4 regions of the Ruegeria sp. BF10 genome follow, and region 1 is predicted to be linked to each of the others. Evidence: riboswitches for the same ligand, from Rfam matches in the RefSeq annotation. Region 1 holds a riboswitch; each other region holds the start of a gene.
What was found. Region 1 has a riboswitch for cobalamin ahead of ACR0DJ_RS19530 (hypothetical protein). Riboswitches for the same ligand answer to the same signal wherever they lie in the genome.

Region 2: it holds a riboswitch for cobalamin, as region 1 does, so the genes downstream of both, ACR0DJ_RS10850 (DUF1636 family protein) here and ACR0DJ_RS19530 (hypothetical protein) in region 1, are expected to answer to the same signal.
Region 3: it holds a riboswitch for cobalamin, as region 1 does, so the genes downstream of both, ACR0DJ_RS17090 (hypothetical protein) here and ACR0DJ_RS19530 (hypothetical protein) in region 1, are expected to answer to the same signal.
Region 4: it holds a riboswitch for cobalamin, as region 1 does, so the genes downstream of both, ACR0DJ_RS09525 (DUF1636 family protein) here and ACR0DJ_RS19530 (hypothetical protein) in region 1, are expected to answer to the same signal.

The regions. Positions count from the first base shown of each region.
Region 1 covers NZ_JBQFTR010000009.1:8,395-12,115, reverse strand. Annotated here, with positions in the region: gene rsgA (ribosome small subunit-dependent GTPase A) at 1-215, shown strand, start outside; gene ACR0DJ_RS19535 (alpha/beta hydrolase family protein) at 255-1,175, opposite strand; cobalamin riboswitch at 1,246-1,467, shown strand; gene ACR0DJ_RS19530 (hypothetical protein) at 1,559-1,966, shown strand; gene ACR0DJ_RS19525 (protein-tyrosine phosphatase family protein) at 1,958-2,470, opposite strand; gene ACR0DJ_RS19520 (DNA polymerase III subunit gamma/tau) at 2,641-3,721, shown strand, end outside.
Region 2 covers NZ_JBQFTR010000002.1:231,876-235,596, forward strand. Annotated here, with positions in the region: gene ACR0DJ_RS10835 (glucokinase) at 1-234, shown strand, start outside; gene ACR0DJ_RS10840 (carbohydrate kinase family protein) at 275-1,201, shown strand; gene ACR0DJ_RS10845 (D-lyxose/D-mannose family sugar isomerase) at 1,218-1,883, shown strand; cobalamin riboswitch at 1,983-2,179, shown strand; gene ACR0DJ_RS10850 (DUF1636 family protein) at 2,277-2,633, shown strand; gene ACR0DJ_RS10855 (ABC transporter ATP-binding protein) at 2,630-3,403, shown strand; gene ACR0DJ_RS10860 (ABC transporter substrate-binding protein) at 3,420-3,721, shown strand, end outside.
Region 3 covers NZ_JBQFTR010000005.1:48,698-52,418, reverse strand. Annotated here, with positions in the region: gene ACR0DJ_RS17110 (DUF3833 family protein) at 1-379, shown strand, start outside; gene ACR0DJ_RS17105 (hypothetical protein) at 409-633, opposite strand; gene ACR0DJ_RS17100 (hypothetical protein) at 748-1,116, shown strand; cobalamin riboswitch at 1,160-1,363, shown strand; partial or broken gene ACR0DJ_RS17095 (IS3 family transposase) at 1,381-1,530, opposite strand; gene ACR0DJ_RS17090 (hypothetical protein) at 1,622-1,918, shown strand; gene ACR0DJ_RS17085 (mechanosensitive ion channel family protein) at 2,274-3,209, opposite strand; gene ACR0DJ_RS17080 (response regulator) at 3,265-3,721, opposite strand, start outside.
Region 4 covers NZ_JBQFTR010000001.1:1,889,771-1,893,491, forward strand. Annotated here, with positions in the region: gene ACR0DJ_RS09520 (SLC13 family permease) at 1-645, shown strand, start outside; cobalamin riboswitch at 872-1,078, shown strand; gene ACR0DJ_RS09525 (DUF1636 family protein) at 1,171-1,545, shown strand; gene cobW (cobalamin biosynthesis protein CobW) at 1,547-2,602, shown strand; gene cobN (cobaltochelatase subunit CobN) at 2,608-3,721, shown strand, end outside.

The DNA of each region.
Region 1 (3,721 bases):
TTTCGGATTGCCAGCACAGCTCCGAGCCCGGATGTGCCGTGCAAAAGGCGATCAGCCACGGCACGCTTGACCCGGCTCGATTGGACCGGTGGCGCAAGCTTCGGCGCGAAGATCAGCGCAACTCAGAAACTGTCGCGCAGTCCCGGGCGCGGGACAAAGCGTTCGGCAAGATGGTCCGTGGCGTCATGAAGGAAAAGAAGCTTCGTAACCGGTGATGGCAGGACGGTGCCCGGCCCGTCCTGCGCCGCGTCTGGTCAGGCGATCAGTCGCGGCCAAACCGCTGCGTTGCGCCGGGCAAATGCTCCGATATGTCCAACCTCAGGCAACCCGAAATCGGCGGGGCTCAGCAGGTGACGGTTGGCATCGGGGCCGTAAAGGTCCGCAAGCCGCCAAACCGCTTCCGGCGGCACCATCTGGTCGTCCTCGAAGGTGAACAAATCCACGGGCGTTCCAGAATCCTTCCACTGCGCCGCAGGTAACTCATGCCCGATTTCAGGCACATAATTCAAAGGCGCGGTACACCATTTGCGCCACTGCCAATAGACCGATGCCGGCAGGTCCGAGCCAAACCCGATCGCCTTTCCGGGAAGGTAGCCAAGGGCTCGGGCCAAAAGCGGAGCATGGCCGTACCAGAACAACCCCGCCAAACCCCGATAGGGCCACGGATGGTCGCTCAGGGTCACAAGCCCCGAACACACACAGATCATCCGGTCAATCAGATCGATATCCGGTTGCACAGGCCCCAACATCGCGCCGACGGAATGGCCGATGGTCCAGTGTTTCGCATTCGGGTATCGCCGACGCATTTCCGCCCGTGCCGCGGGCATGTCGATCAAGGCCCAATCCGCCATGGTCGCACGCGAGTCTTTCAGGCGGCCGGTCAAGGAATGCCCATAATCCCGATAGTCATAGGTCAGGCAGGCCATACCCTTCTCAGCGGCAAGCCATCGTGCGAAATGACGGTAATAATCACGCGGCACACCCGTTGCACTGTTCAGCACGACGACGATTTCGGGCGAAGTCAGCGGGCTATACAACCGGGCAGACAGTGTTTTCTGCCCGGAAGGAAAGCGAAACTCCTCGGTCAATACCGTTTGCTCTGTATCCAACATGATCTCTGGCTTTTCGCTTGGTAAATCCGGTTTCCGAACCTCGACACCCTCGACACTATGCATGAACCTACATCGTATCCAGCATGACCAAGCGTCCGGCCAAAAGATCGGCTTGACTCGATGCGTGCTCAAACGCTAGCGGTTGTGTGATGGTTTCCGGCCTCCACAAGGGGTCGGGATGAAAAGGGAACACGGTGCGGTAATGTCTGGTCATGCAGGCAACAACCAAATCCGCGACTGCCCCCGCAACTGTAAGCGGTAAGCGATGCCAAAACACCACTGGCCCGAAAGGCTGGGAAGGTCGGCAAAGCGATGACCCGCAAGTCAGGAGACCTGCCATCGGAAACGAAACCGAAACTCGGACGGGGTGTCCGGGCAGGTCCTGACGGCATCACGCTGTCCCACCTGTCCCAAATATCCTGTCCACCACGCGCGGAGGGCGCAGGATGATCTGGAAGACAAAAACGCATGAATTCAGTGCAACAGTATGTCAGCGGACGGGCAAAACCTGCCCCGCTTTGGCGCGGCTGGCGCGCTCGATATCCGAAGCCATGACCCAGGCGACCTCGGCCACAAGTGATGATTTCGAGATTGAGGGCAGCAGCGAGCTGTCACATTGCACCGACGGATGTCACGCAGTTTTCAGGGCGCAATCAGACAGCATTCGTGTCTTTTGCGGCACGCAGCCCGAAGCCGCAATTGAGCCCCTGAACCTCTATGCCGAATTGGTCTTCGGAAACACGGTCAGTGCGATGCCATCCGGCGTCGTGCAAACCCCACCCTGCGCGATGATCGAAGTTTCCACGATCCGGCCGCGAAAACCTGTTTGCGCGCCCGCGCAGATTTCAATCTGAGTCCAGACTGACCTGTGCCTGCGCACGCTGCGAGGCCCAGGCCAGTTGCGCATCCGTTTCGACGGCGCAGGGGCGCACCGCCCGCAATCGTTCCAGCGCTGTGTCCGCGCGTTCGCCGCATTCAATCATCAGCCGCAGAACAACCATACCTGACCTGCCACAGCCCCCACGGCAATGCACCAAAACGCGACCTCCTCCTGACAGCGCGTGTCGGGCTGCGGCGCTGACGGACGGCCACGCGTCATCAATCGCCTGTGTCGGCGCTCCGAAATCTTCGATCGGCAGGTGAACCCATCTGCTGGCGCGGCTTTGAATGTCGCTGCCGAAATCCTTCGCCCCATCCTGAAGCATCTCGACATCCGTTGTCATGGATACAACAAGCCCCGGCTGCCAGCCTGCGATCATATCCAGATCGCTGAAATAATCCCCGCCACGTCCGGGCATCGAGGTCAGTGCAAGCGTTCCGCCACCGACTTGCAGGGCGTAGATCACCAACTGCGACATGAAACGTGTCCTCCCCAAAGAACTCTTTACAAAATGAGTCATTAAATCTGCTAACGCAGTTTAGTGCGAAAGCGACTCGTTTCTAAAACAAAAATCATCACACCACGCTGTGGACGCGGGCAACGGTGGCCACTACGCTGTGCCCAAGCCCCGAATCCCAACGAGAAGACATGACAGACAGCTCCAGCCCCGCCTATCAGGTTCTCGCCCGCAAATATCGCCCGGAAACCTTTGCCGATCTGGTGGGTCAGGATGCCATGGTGCGCACCCTGAAAAACGCGTTCGCGGCCGATCGGATCGCGCAGGCCTTCATCATGACTGGCATTCGTGGCACCGGCAAAACCACGACCGCAAGGATCATCGCCAAGGGCATGAATTGCATCGGTCCGGACGGAACCGGCGGCCCCACAACCGAACCCTGCGGTCAGTGCGAACATTGTGTCGCCATCATGGAAGGCCGCCATGTCGACGTGATGGAGATGGACGCCGCCAGCCGCACAGGCGTCAACGATATCCGCGAGATCATCGACAGCGTGCGCTATCGCGCTGCCAGCGCGCGTTACAAGATTTATATCATCGACGAGGTCCACATGCTCTCGACCAGCGCCTTCAACGCGCTGCTCAAGACGTTGGAAGAACCGCCCGCGCATGTGAAGTTCATCTTCGCGACCACTGAAATCCGCAAAGTGCCTGTCACTGTGCTGTCCCGCTGCCAGCGCTTCGACCTGCGCCGGATTGAACCCGAAGACATGATTGGCCTTCTGCGCAAGATCGCCGAATCGGAAAACGCCCGGATCGCCGAAGACGCGCTGGCGCTGATCACCCGAGCAGCGGAAGGATCGGCCCGGGACGCGACCTCGTTGCTGGATCAGGCGATTTCGCACGGGGCTGGCGAGACGACCGCCGATCAGGTTCGTGCAATGCTTGGACTGGCAGACCGTGGCCGGGTTATGGACCTTATGGATATGATCCTGCGCGGCGATGCCGCCGGAGCACTTACCGAGTTGAGCGGCCAATACGCCGAAGGCGCGGACCCGCTGGCGGTGCTGCGCGATCTGGCCGAAATCACGCATTGGGTGTCCGTCGTGAAGATCACGCCTGACGCGGCGCAGGACCCGACGGTTTCTCCGGACGAACGGACCCGGGGCCAACAGATGGCCGAGGCTCTGCCGATGCGGGTTCTGACCCGGATGTGGCAAATGCTGCTGAAGGCACTCGAGGAAGTCTCGGCTGCCCCCAACGCCATGATGG
Region 2 (3,721 bases), on a different contig from region 1:
GGTGCTTTGATGGGTGATCTGGCAGTCACCTTGATGCCGGAGGGAGGCGTTTTCCTTGTGGGCGGCGTTGCCGAGAAAAACCGCTGGCTTTTCGGTGACACCTTCAAGGATGCGTTCAACGGCGGCGGCCGCTTCAGCGATTTGCGCCGTTCCCTGAACCTTTACGTGTCTGAACAGGCAGAGTTCGGGATCATCGGCGCAAACAACTTCTGCAAGAACGCGCTGCGACAGTAACCAGCCAAACCGAAATTTCTATTCCGAGAAGGACCAAAACATGATCCTGTGCTGTGGTGAAGCGCTGATAGATATGATTTCAGAACCGACCGTGTCGGGTGCACTGGGCTTTGTGCCACATACCGGTGGTGCAGTTCTGAACACAGCCGTCGCGATGGGACGTCTGGGTGTTCCGGTTGGGATGCTGACAGGTTTGTCATCGGACATGTTCGGCCAGCAATTGATCGATGCGCTGAAAGCCAGTCATGTGGACACGACACATGTGATCATCTCGGACCGTCCTACCACGCTTGCCTTTGTGCAACTTTCGGAAGGGCACGCGACTTACAGCTTTGTTGATGAAAACACCGCGGGCCGGATGTTGCTGCCCGAAGACATGCCCGATCAGCTTCCTGCTGTCTCTGCCCTGTATCTCGGCGGAATCAGCCTTGCGTGTGAACCTTGCGCAGATGCTTATGCCGCCCTCCTGGACCGCCACGGTTCCGACCGGGCGGTGATGCTGGATCCGAATATCCGCCCGGGTTTCATCAAGGATCAAACCCGGTTCAGAGCGCGTTTGAACCGCATGATCTCACAAGCGGATATCGTCAAGGTTTCAGACGAGGACCTGGACTGGATCATTCCGGGCGCTGAATCCGAAGCCGCGAAGGCGTCTGTGCTGTTGCAGGCGGGTCCTTCCGTTGTCATCTTCACGCGTGGCAGCGACGGGGCGCACGGCTATCTGGCGGATGGTTCCGAAGTCTCGGTTCCTGTGAAGCCCGTTGAAGTGGTCGACACGATCGGCGCAGGTGACACGTTCAACGCCGGCGTCCTGACCGGTCTCAGCCGTGCAGGGCATCTGACCAAATCAGGTCTGCGCGGATTGACGGCTGAAAGCCTGCAAGCAGCCATGGAGCTGGGCGCTGACGTGGCGGCCGTGACCGTTTCCCGAGCCGGGGCGGAACCCCCCTGGGCGCACGAGCTTTGACCTGCGGGATGGCATGATGAAACGATCCGAAATCAACCGTATCAAGACCCAGGCACAAGCATTCATTCAGTCCTTCGGTGCCGTGTTGCCACCCTTTGCGGATTGGTCGCCCGAGAAAATGCGCAGCCCTCTGGCGGAAACGATCCGCGGCCGCGGGCTGGGATGGGACATAACCGATTACGCACAAGGCCGTTTCGACGAACTTGGACTGTTTCTGTTCACTCTGCGCAATGGCGAGGCGAAGGATCTGAAATCCGGGCGCGGGATGCTCTATGCGGAAAAACTACTGATCTCGAAAGACAATCAGCTTTCTCCGATGCACCGGCATATCGTCAAGGCAGAAGACATCATAAACCGGGGCGGCGGCGACCTCGTTCTGGAAATTCATGCGTCGGATCCAAACGGTGGCGTCGACCGCGACAATCCGGTGACGGTCCCAAGCGATGCCTGCCCTGTAACCTTGCAACCCGGAGAACACTTGCGGCTGAAGCCGGGCCAAAGCGTAACTTTGATGCCCGGCATCTGGCACGCTTTCTGGGCCGAGCGCGGCGATTGCCTTATTGGCGAGGTATCGACCGTGAATGACGACCGTACGGACAATGTGTTCGAAGAGCCGATCCCACGGTTTTCGAAGGTCGAGGAAGATACCGATCCGGATTTTCTTCTTGTATCAGACTATTGACACCGTTCGGTCCGGGCTGGCGCAGCAGGATCGCTGGCTCAACTGTTGCAATTCCATCCACCACCCTTTCGCCTGCCGCTTGACAAGTCTGGCATAGCCGGACTAGCTGAGCGGGATGGTTCCGTAAGGGATGAAAATGGGAACACGGTGCGGCGCTGGAATGTGCCAAGTCCGTGACTGCCCCCGCAACTGTAAGCGGAGAGCGACGCCACTTCACCACTGACCCGTATGGGTTGGGAAGGTGGGCCGAGCCTTGACCCGCAAGTCAGGAGACCTGCCATCGCATGGTAACCAACCCGGGGCGGGGCGTCCCCGAAGGAGGCTTGATGGCGCGTTTGCGTAATATCTGGGTATGTGCCCTCTGTCTGCATCTGGCAAACGACGGAGACGGCAATGACCTGCTATTCTGATCACTACGTTCTGATCTGTTCAACATGTCAGGGGACGATGCCTGCCGAGGCTGCGCAAGACGCGCTGGATGCTCAGTTGCCTGACGGTTTTGAAACCCGAATGGTGGCCTGCATGGCAGGTTGTGAGCGGGCCATGACCGTCGGATTTCAGGCCGCAGGCAAAGCGCAGTACCTGTTCGGCGACATTAAGACATCACACGACCTGGATGCCCTGGTCGAATTCGCGACCCAGTTTGGCGACAGCGACGATGGCTGGACCAGCGCTTCGGACCGCCCCCCTGCCCTTTTCGCAAAGACCCTGTCGCGAATACCCGCTTTGCCAACCCGGGGGACATCATGAGCTTTCTGGTTGCCGAGGATCTGGAGTACTACGCGCTCAATGGTGATATCCTGTTGCAGGATGTATCCTTTCGTCTGGAAGAAGGATCAATTCTGGCAATTGCCGGGCCGAACGGCGCCGGTAAGACCACTCTGTTGAAACTGCTGTGCGGGATTGAACGGATTGCCTTGGGTGATGTTTGGATAGAAGGCCAAAGCCTTCGTACCCTGTCCGCCCGCCAACGCGCCCGCTCCATTGCTGTGGTCGGACAGCAGGAAATGCCCGACGGACGGATGCGCCTGCAAGACTACGTTGCGCTGGGACAAATCCCGATTCAGGGCGAACGTTCGGTGGCTCAGCACAAGGCTGATCTTGAACGGGTGCTGACGACGACCGAACTGTCGCATTTTGCCAACAAAACGATGGGTCAACTGTCGGGCGGAGAACGTCAGCGCGCACATATCGCGCGCGCGCTGGCCCAGAATCCGTCGTTGCTGTTTCTGGACGAGCCAACCAACCATCTGGACCCCGATGCCAAGGGGCACATGCTGTCTCTGGTCGCTGATCTGGGGGTAACGGTCGTCATGATCGTCCATGATCTGGTCATGATCCCGGAATTCGCCAGCCATGTGGCGTTGATGAAAGCCACGCGTCTGACAGGGTTCGGGCCTGTTGGCGAAGTTCTGACCCCAGACCGGGTACGTGAGACATTCGGCGTGGATTATCTGTGCTTTCAGCACGAAGGCCGCATGATCCCCGCACTGGATATCCGAAAACGGAAATTGTCATAATAACAGGAGCTTACATATGATGCAGAAACTCTGGCCGGTGGTCGTCTTCGCTGGCTTGGCAGGTGGCGCGGCAGCAGAGGGCGTCACCGTGGACAATTGCGGCGAACCGCTGGCTTTTGACTCGGCGCCGGAACGTCTGGTCGTGCATGACATGAACATGACGGATATGGCCTTTGCGCTCGGCCTTCAGGACAAGATCGTGGGGCTTACCGGAATTACCGGCTGGTACAAAACAAGCCCTGATTTTGATGCTCAGCGTGGCGATATCCCAGAGCTTGCCCCCAAATACCCGACCATTGAAAACCTTGTGGCCGTCGA
Region 3 (3,721 bases), on a different contig from region 1:
GGATGTTCTGGGAAATATCCCCCGCAGATTCACAGTTGATATCGACGGGACATGGGACGGCGAAACCCTGACCCTGATCGAAGACTTCGTCTACGATGATGGCGCGACGGAACAACGCATCTGGACATTGACCAAAACCGGAGAGGATACATGGACCGGTACGGCGCCTGGCGTACTGGGCACCGCCAGCGGGATTGAACGCGGGGATACGTTCAACTGGAAATACAAGATCGACCTGCCGATCAAGAACGGGACCATGCGTGTCAAGTTCGACGACTGGATGTGGCTGCTGGATGACGACCGTCTGCTGAACCGCGCGTATGTCTCACGCTATGGCGTCCGTCTGGGTGAAGTCATCCTGTTCTTCGAGAAGAAATAGGGCCGCCAGGCCCGGTTTCATCACAACAGTCAGTAGAAAATAAACTCGTCCACCAATGCGGTCGTCGATCCCTTGACCTCTCCGGCCGTGTTCGCCCTTGGCCCGTCCGAGGCTGCGCCCTCGGCGCGTTCGCCGCATTCGATTTTCAAACGCGCGCGTTCTATCTGCCCCCAGAGGAAAAACAGACCATCCCGTTTTCCCATGAGGCGCGCAGGAACCCTTGCCCGCAAAACACCTGTTTTCGGTTTTGGCATCTGCTCTCTTACTGCCTCCGGTGTTTTCCACCATTGTCGGAAAACGTAATGGTTTTTCCGAAAAAAGACAATTTTTTATGGACAAAATGAGGTTTTCTACCATCCGTTGACAGGATGGGCTGGCAACTCTCGCATGACGGATATTCGCCGTCTTTACCTGCCTCATGGCAAGCCAGCACCATCCCGCACGGATCAACGTCACCCAAACGGGCATTGCTGCAAACCGCTTTCCTTTGGCCTGACACTCTCTTTCCCAGCCAAGGTCAGGCGACGCGCAACGTTTCGTTTCTGATCACAGCGACCAGGCCGTCGCCGTCGCGGTTGGGGGTCAGTTTGACGGCGTGGATGTCAGACGTGGCCGCATACACCGCAAGGCCATTGGACCCGCAGAACGCCGTGCTTGCGGGCCTGCCACGCCCCTCAGCCAAGGACCGTGATCCCGGTGCTGTCCACTTTGCCGGAATGTTTCCATGTCTGTTTTGAAACCGGAAATGCCGCCAGCATTTCAGCGCCCAAGCGGGTAAAAAGTACGCTGCCATCGTGAGGTGCCGCTGTTTGATTCTCAGGCAGCGGAGAATTGGGAAGCCGGTGGAATTCCGGCACTGCCCCCGCAACGGTAAGGAAGGTCAGGTTCGACAATCAACCACTGGGACGAGGATCCCGGGAAGGTGTCGCAACCGGGTGCAAGCCCCTTTCAAGTCCGGAAACCAGCCTTGCAGATATGTCAAACCGCGGGTGGCGGTGGGGGCACGGGTTTCGGACGTGGTCCTCGCCCTTGAGGCCGTCCAGCACGATCCTGGTCTTCTCTTCGGCCGAATACTGTTTGCGTGTGGCACGGCGGATGTCATTGACAACCTTCTCGCCGTGGCTCTTGCGTGTTCCGGGTTTCTGTCTCATCTCCACTCCTTGGTGGGTACGATGTGCCAGAAACCCTCTCTTATCAAATCGACTTAAACTGTCCCATTGGCGCTGACGTCACACAAGCAGGGTGGAAAAACCGGAAAAGGACGCAGGAAACCAGTTCAAAGTCGTCGTCACTCCGGGCGAGTTCTTTGACAAGCACGGGAGCCCGATTTCGACCGAAAACGGCTGCCCCCCCAATCTAAAAGAGGACGTTCATCGTGCCATAGTGAGCGTTTCGGATTCAGAGGAAGCTGTCACTTTGCAACGGAGACAAGACGAGTCGGGCGCTGAGTTCATGCGTCGCTTCGACCAGACAGGCATCGAGATAGGTAAGAAGGTTGGCACGACCCTTTGCCTGCCCTGGGATGCCAAGTGGACTTAATTGCATGTTTGAGCTTCGAGCCAGCCGGAGTCTGAGCGTGAAATGACTGAGTAGGATCATATTGACCAGCGCTGGGCCTACCAAGACAGGTACTGCCGCTCAGGTTCTAGCCCAAGGATTACTATTCGTGACAATCTCCTCTGGCTTGTGTCTCTTCGTTGCCATGCTGATCTTCGGTTTTCCCAAGCATAATGGCGGACCACTTCATTGGGAGAGGATCAGGCCAACTCATTTTGGCGTTTCAGTCGCGGCAATCATTTTAGCGACCCAGCCCGATGACCGCACCTCCGTTGCTCAAACCCCTAATTTTGTCTGAAGAGTGCTGGCTTCAGGCATCTGGGGTCAACAGTCAAGGTTACTCTGCCGCGATCGCTTTTTCTCGCTGAGTCTTTTCGCCTTCAATCAACAGAGTGCGGGTCGGAAACGGAATATTGATATCCGCTTCGTCCAACGCCTCTTTGACTTTGCGCTTCATGTCTGCCTGGTATTGGAAGTAGTCCGAAGACTTGCACCAGACGCGGACAAGAAAATCGACGCTGCTGCTGCCAAGATTGTTCACCTGGATGAACGGTTCGGGGTCAGCCAGCGAACGGGCGTCCGACATGATCGTCTCGCGAATGACGCGCTCGGCCTCCGCCAAGTTGACGCCGTATCCAACGCCAAACGTCCACTCGGCACGACGGGTCTCGTAGACGGAATAGTTCTTGATGGTGTTTCCCCACACCTCGGCGTTGGGAACGATAACCTTGACGTTCCCCATATCCGCAATTTCGGTGTAGTTCAGGGTGATATCTTTTACAGTTCCGAGCACCCCATTCACGTCGACGAAATCGCCGATCTTGAGCGGCCGGAACAGGATGATCATCACGCCGGCTGCAACGTTGGACAATGTGCCTTGCAACGCAAGACCAATGGCCAAACCGGCGGCACCGATCAGCGCGATGATCGACGTCGTCTGCACCCCGAACGTGTTCAGAATGAACAGCCCGGTAAACGCCAGGATCGTATAGCGCGCCAGATTGCCAAGAAAGTTGAACAACGTATCGTCCAGGCGTTCCGATTTTTCACCGACGCCCCGGATCTTCCGGCTGACATATCTTGAAATCACAAGCCCAAGCACCAACAGGATCAGCGCGGCGATCGTGTTCGCGACAAGGCCAAGAAGGGCCTCGAGCGTCAGCAGGTCGCTCAGCGATTTCCCGTCATACAGCTCGGTATTCAGAACTTGCGACAGTTCGGCCCAAACGGTGTTCGTCACGTTCTCTGCGGTCTGTGCAATCTCGTTTTCCATGGTGTTCCTCGTGTTTCATCGCCTGAGTTTTTTCTTGCAGCGCGGTCCTGCCGGGTCAGACCTCGATCACGGCGCTAGAGGCAAAGAACATGGCCTGGCTGACGGCCGATTTGACCTGTTCTTCGGTGTAGGGTTTGGAAATCAGAAAGGCGGGTTCGGGGCCTTTGCCTGTCAGAAGGCGCTCGGGGAATGCGGTGATGAAAATGACGGGGCAATCGCCGTGCTGGGCAATGATGCGGTTCACCGCATCGATTCCGCTAGATTTGTCCGCCAGCTGAATGTCCGACAGGATCAGGTCGAACGGCTCGCGCTTGGCCAGGTCAATGGCGGCGGTCTCGGTGCGTGCGACCCCGATGACCTGGTGGCCCAGGTCGGCCACCATCGTCTCAAGATCCATCGCGATGATTGCTTCGTCTTCGATGATCAAAATGCGGCCAGAAGTGTGGCGAGCCATTTCCTCGTAGGCGATATCGATCAGCTTCTGAGCCTCGGCGGGTTCTATCTGCATAATT
Region 4 (3,721 bases), on a different contig from region 1:
CGGATCAAACGAGATCCGGATTTCGTCGTTGTGACAACGGACTTTCCACAGGACGAGCTGAGGCCGCAAAAAGTCGGCTGGGCCCTGGCATTTTTCGCCATTTCGCTGTCGTTGATCCTGTTCACGGATGTCCGACTTTCGCTCTGCCTTCTTACCGGAGCGGTGGGCATGATGTTGACCCGTGTGCTCAGCGTGGATGAGGCATACCGCGCGGTCGGCTGGAACACCGTTTTCCTGCTCGCCTGCCTCATACCGTTGGGACAAGCCGTACAGAACACAGGCACCGCTGCGTGGATCGCCCAGCAGATCATGATAATTCTGGACGGCTGGCCGCTATGGTCGCTGCAAACCGGCATCGCCATTCTGGCGACGGCCTTTTCTTTGGTCATGTCAAATGTGGGGGCCACGGTTCTGCTGGTGCCTCTGGCGGTATCGATTGCGATAGCGGCTGGCGGGAATCCGGCCGTCTTTGCCCTGACCGTCGCCATTTCAACATCGAACAGCTTCATCATCCCAACCCATCAGGTAAATGCCTTGATCATGGGGCCGGCAGGATACAAGGTGATGGATTTCGTGCGGTCCGGAGGGATCATGACTGTGCTGTTTCTGGTCGTCTCGCTGCTCATGATCAACGTCATTTATTAGCGCGAGAGGATCCGGGGTATTCGGTGGTCTTTTCCCATCATCGGGACAGGTTCCCTTGAGCCACCCGCTCACCACAGTGTACGACCCTGGCAGAGATACCGTTGGTCTCTGGGCCCATCTCAGGCTGAACCCCGCACGACATGCCGCCCATCGACGCCCACAGGTCGCTTTCTACTCCTCTGCATCATTGTTGCGCGCGACTCGCTTGACAAGCAGGCCAGCGGTGCCGCATGTCCCTTTCGTTGGTGTCGGTGACAGCCGATGAAAAGGGAATGCGTCAACGGTCATGCCGCCAAACGCAGCCGCCCCCGCGACCGTGAACGGAGAGGATGCCCAATGCCACTGGCCCAAAGGCCGGGAAGGCGGGACATCCGACAGAGGCCCGCCTCTGGCATCCGCAAGCCGGGAGACCTGCCAACAACCGAAGTTGAAACCGGGCGGGGTGTTCCGGTGTCGGGTCCGTGACCAATCGTGGCCCGCATGAAACCCCGTCCCCCGCGAAGAGGATTTGGGGGGATGAGAGACATGACCGAGACCACACCAGTCGAGTTGCTGGTCTGTACCACCTGCCGTCGCGGCCTGCCTGTCGAAGATGACGCGCAACGCCCGGGCGCTTTGTTGCACAAGGCCCTGGAACAGGCGGACCTGCCCGACGGTGTCACCCTGAAAGCCGTTGAATGCCTTTCAAACTGCGATCAAGGCTGTTCGATCGTATTGCGCGGCGGGCCGGGCCGTTGGACCTTCGTGTACGAAAACCTGAGCGAAACAGATCATGTCGACGTCATTGTCGACGGTGCGACCAAGTATCTGGCCACTGAAGATGGCTTGGTGAAATGGCGCGAACGCCCCGAACATTTTCGCAAGAACTGTGCCTCGCGCATTCCCCCGATTGGAGCCTGACATGTCGAACCTCGAAAAACTCCCCGTCACAGTGATCACCGGCTTTCTCGGCTCGGGCAAAACCACTTTGGTGCGTCACCTGATGCAGAACCCGCAGGGCAAGCGCCTTGCTGTCGTGGTCAACGAGTTCGGCGATGTGGGCGTCGATGGCGACATCCTGAAATCCTGCGCCATCCCGGATTGCCCGGCGGAAAACATCATGGAACTGGCCAATGGCTGCATCTGCTGCACCGTGGCAGATGACTTCATTCCCACCATCGAGGCCCTGATGGCGCTGGAGCCGCGACCGGATCACATCCTGATCGAAACCTCGGGACTGGCGCTTCCCAAACCGTTGCTCAAGGCGTTCGACTGGCCCGATATCCGTTCCAAGATCACCGTGGACGGCGTTATTGCTCTGGCCGATGCCGAGGCCGTGGCCGCCGGTCGTTTCGCGCCCAATGTCGAAGCGGTGGACGCCCAGCGCATGGCCGATGACTCGATCGACCACGAAACGCCCCTGTCCGAAGTGTTCGAGGATCAGATCTCGTGCGCCGACATCATCCTGCTGACCAAGCCCGACCTCGCCGGCCCCGAAGGCGTGGCGAAGGCGCGCGAGATCATCGCCGCCGTGGCGCCGCGCCCCCTGCCCGTGGTCGAAGTGGCCGAAGGTGCCGTGGACGTTCGCGTCGTGTTGGGTCTGGAAGCCGCCGCCGAGGATGACATGGACGCCCGGCCCTCGCATCACGACGGCCACCATGATCACGAGCATGACGATTTCGAAAGCATCATCGTCGAGTTGCCCGAGCAAGCCGATCCGACCCAACTGGTGGCCAATATCGAGCGTCTGGCGAATGAGCTGAACATCCTGCGGGTCAAAGGGTATGCTGCCGTTCAGGGCAAACCCATGCGCCTGCTGGTTCAGGCGGTCGGTGCACGGGTACGGCACCAGTATGACCGTCCGTGGGAACCCGGCGAAGAACGCCGTTCGCGTCTGGTCGTCATCGCCGAGCATGACGATATCAAAGAAGCGGAAATCCGCGAAATCCTCGTGGGTGTGCGTGAGGCTGCCGAGTAAGACCCATGCACATCGTCTTCCGCGAAAGCCACGGGCTCGAGGAAACCGAGACCCCGACCGATCTGGGCCAGAGCCCGGCGGATCTGGTGGTGCTGTCCTTTTCGGACAGCGACCTGGGTGCTTTCGCGGCGGGCTGGCATCGTGGTGGCGGGCCCGAGGGGCGGATGCCCTCGTTGCGGCTGGCCAACCTGACGGCGCTGAAACACCCCCTGTCGGTCGATACCTATGTCGAACAGACGTTGGAGGGCGCCAAGGGCATTCTGATCCGTCTGATCGGCGGGGTTCCCTACTGGTCCTACGGGTTGCAGCAGGTGCTGGCGCTGGCACAGGCCAAAGGCATCGCGCTGGCGGTGCTACCCGCCGACGGGCGCGAGGACACGCGGCTGGACGACTATTCCACCCTGCCCGTTTCCACCCTGCGGCGGCTGGCGCATCTGTGCGATACCGGCGGCGAGGTCGCGGCACAGGCGGCGCTGGCGCAGATGGCGCTGGCGGCGGGGCTTTATGCCGGGCCGGTGATGGGCGCCAAGACCTTGCCCGAATGTGGCGCGTGGTGTCCGGATCGGGGCGTAATCCCGGTGGAAACCGCGTTCGAAGGTAACGCCAAACGCATCCTTGTCACCTTCTACCGCGCTTACCTGACCTCGGCGGACACCGCCCCGATCGCGGCCCTGATCCGCAGCCTGCGCGCCCGTGGGTTCGAGGCGGTGGGCCTGTTTGCCCCGTCGCTCAAGGCGCCTGTAGCCGCCGACTGGTTGCGGGACCAGGTTGTTGCGCTGAACCCATCCGCCATTGTCAACGCCACTTCATTTTCGGGCAAAGGCGCGTCGGGAACATCGCCTCTGGACGCGGCAGGAGTGCCGGTGTTTCAGGTCGCTCTCGCCACCTCGCGCCGCAAAGCCTGGGCCGAGGCGGAACGCGGGCTGTCCCCCGCCGATCTGGCCATGCATGTGGTACTGCCCGAGGTCGATGGGCGGATTTCGGCGGGAATCGCGTCTTTCAAGGAACCAGGCAAACGTGATCCGCATCTGGAATACGCGCGCTTTGCACATCGGCCCGAACCGGACCGGATCGAAGCGATCATCGACCGTGTATCGGGCTGGCTTGCACTGAATGACA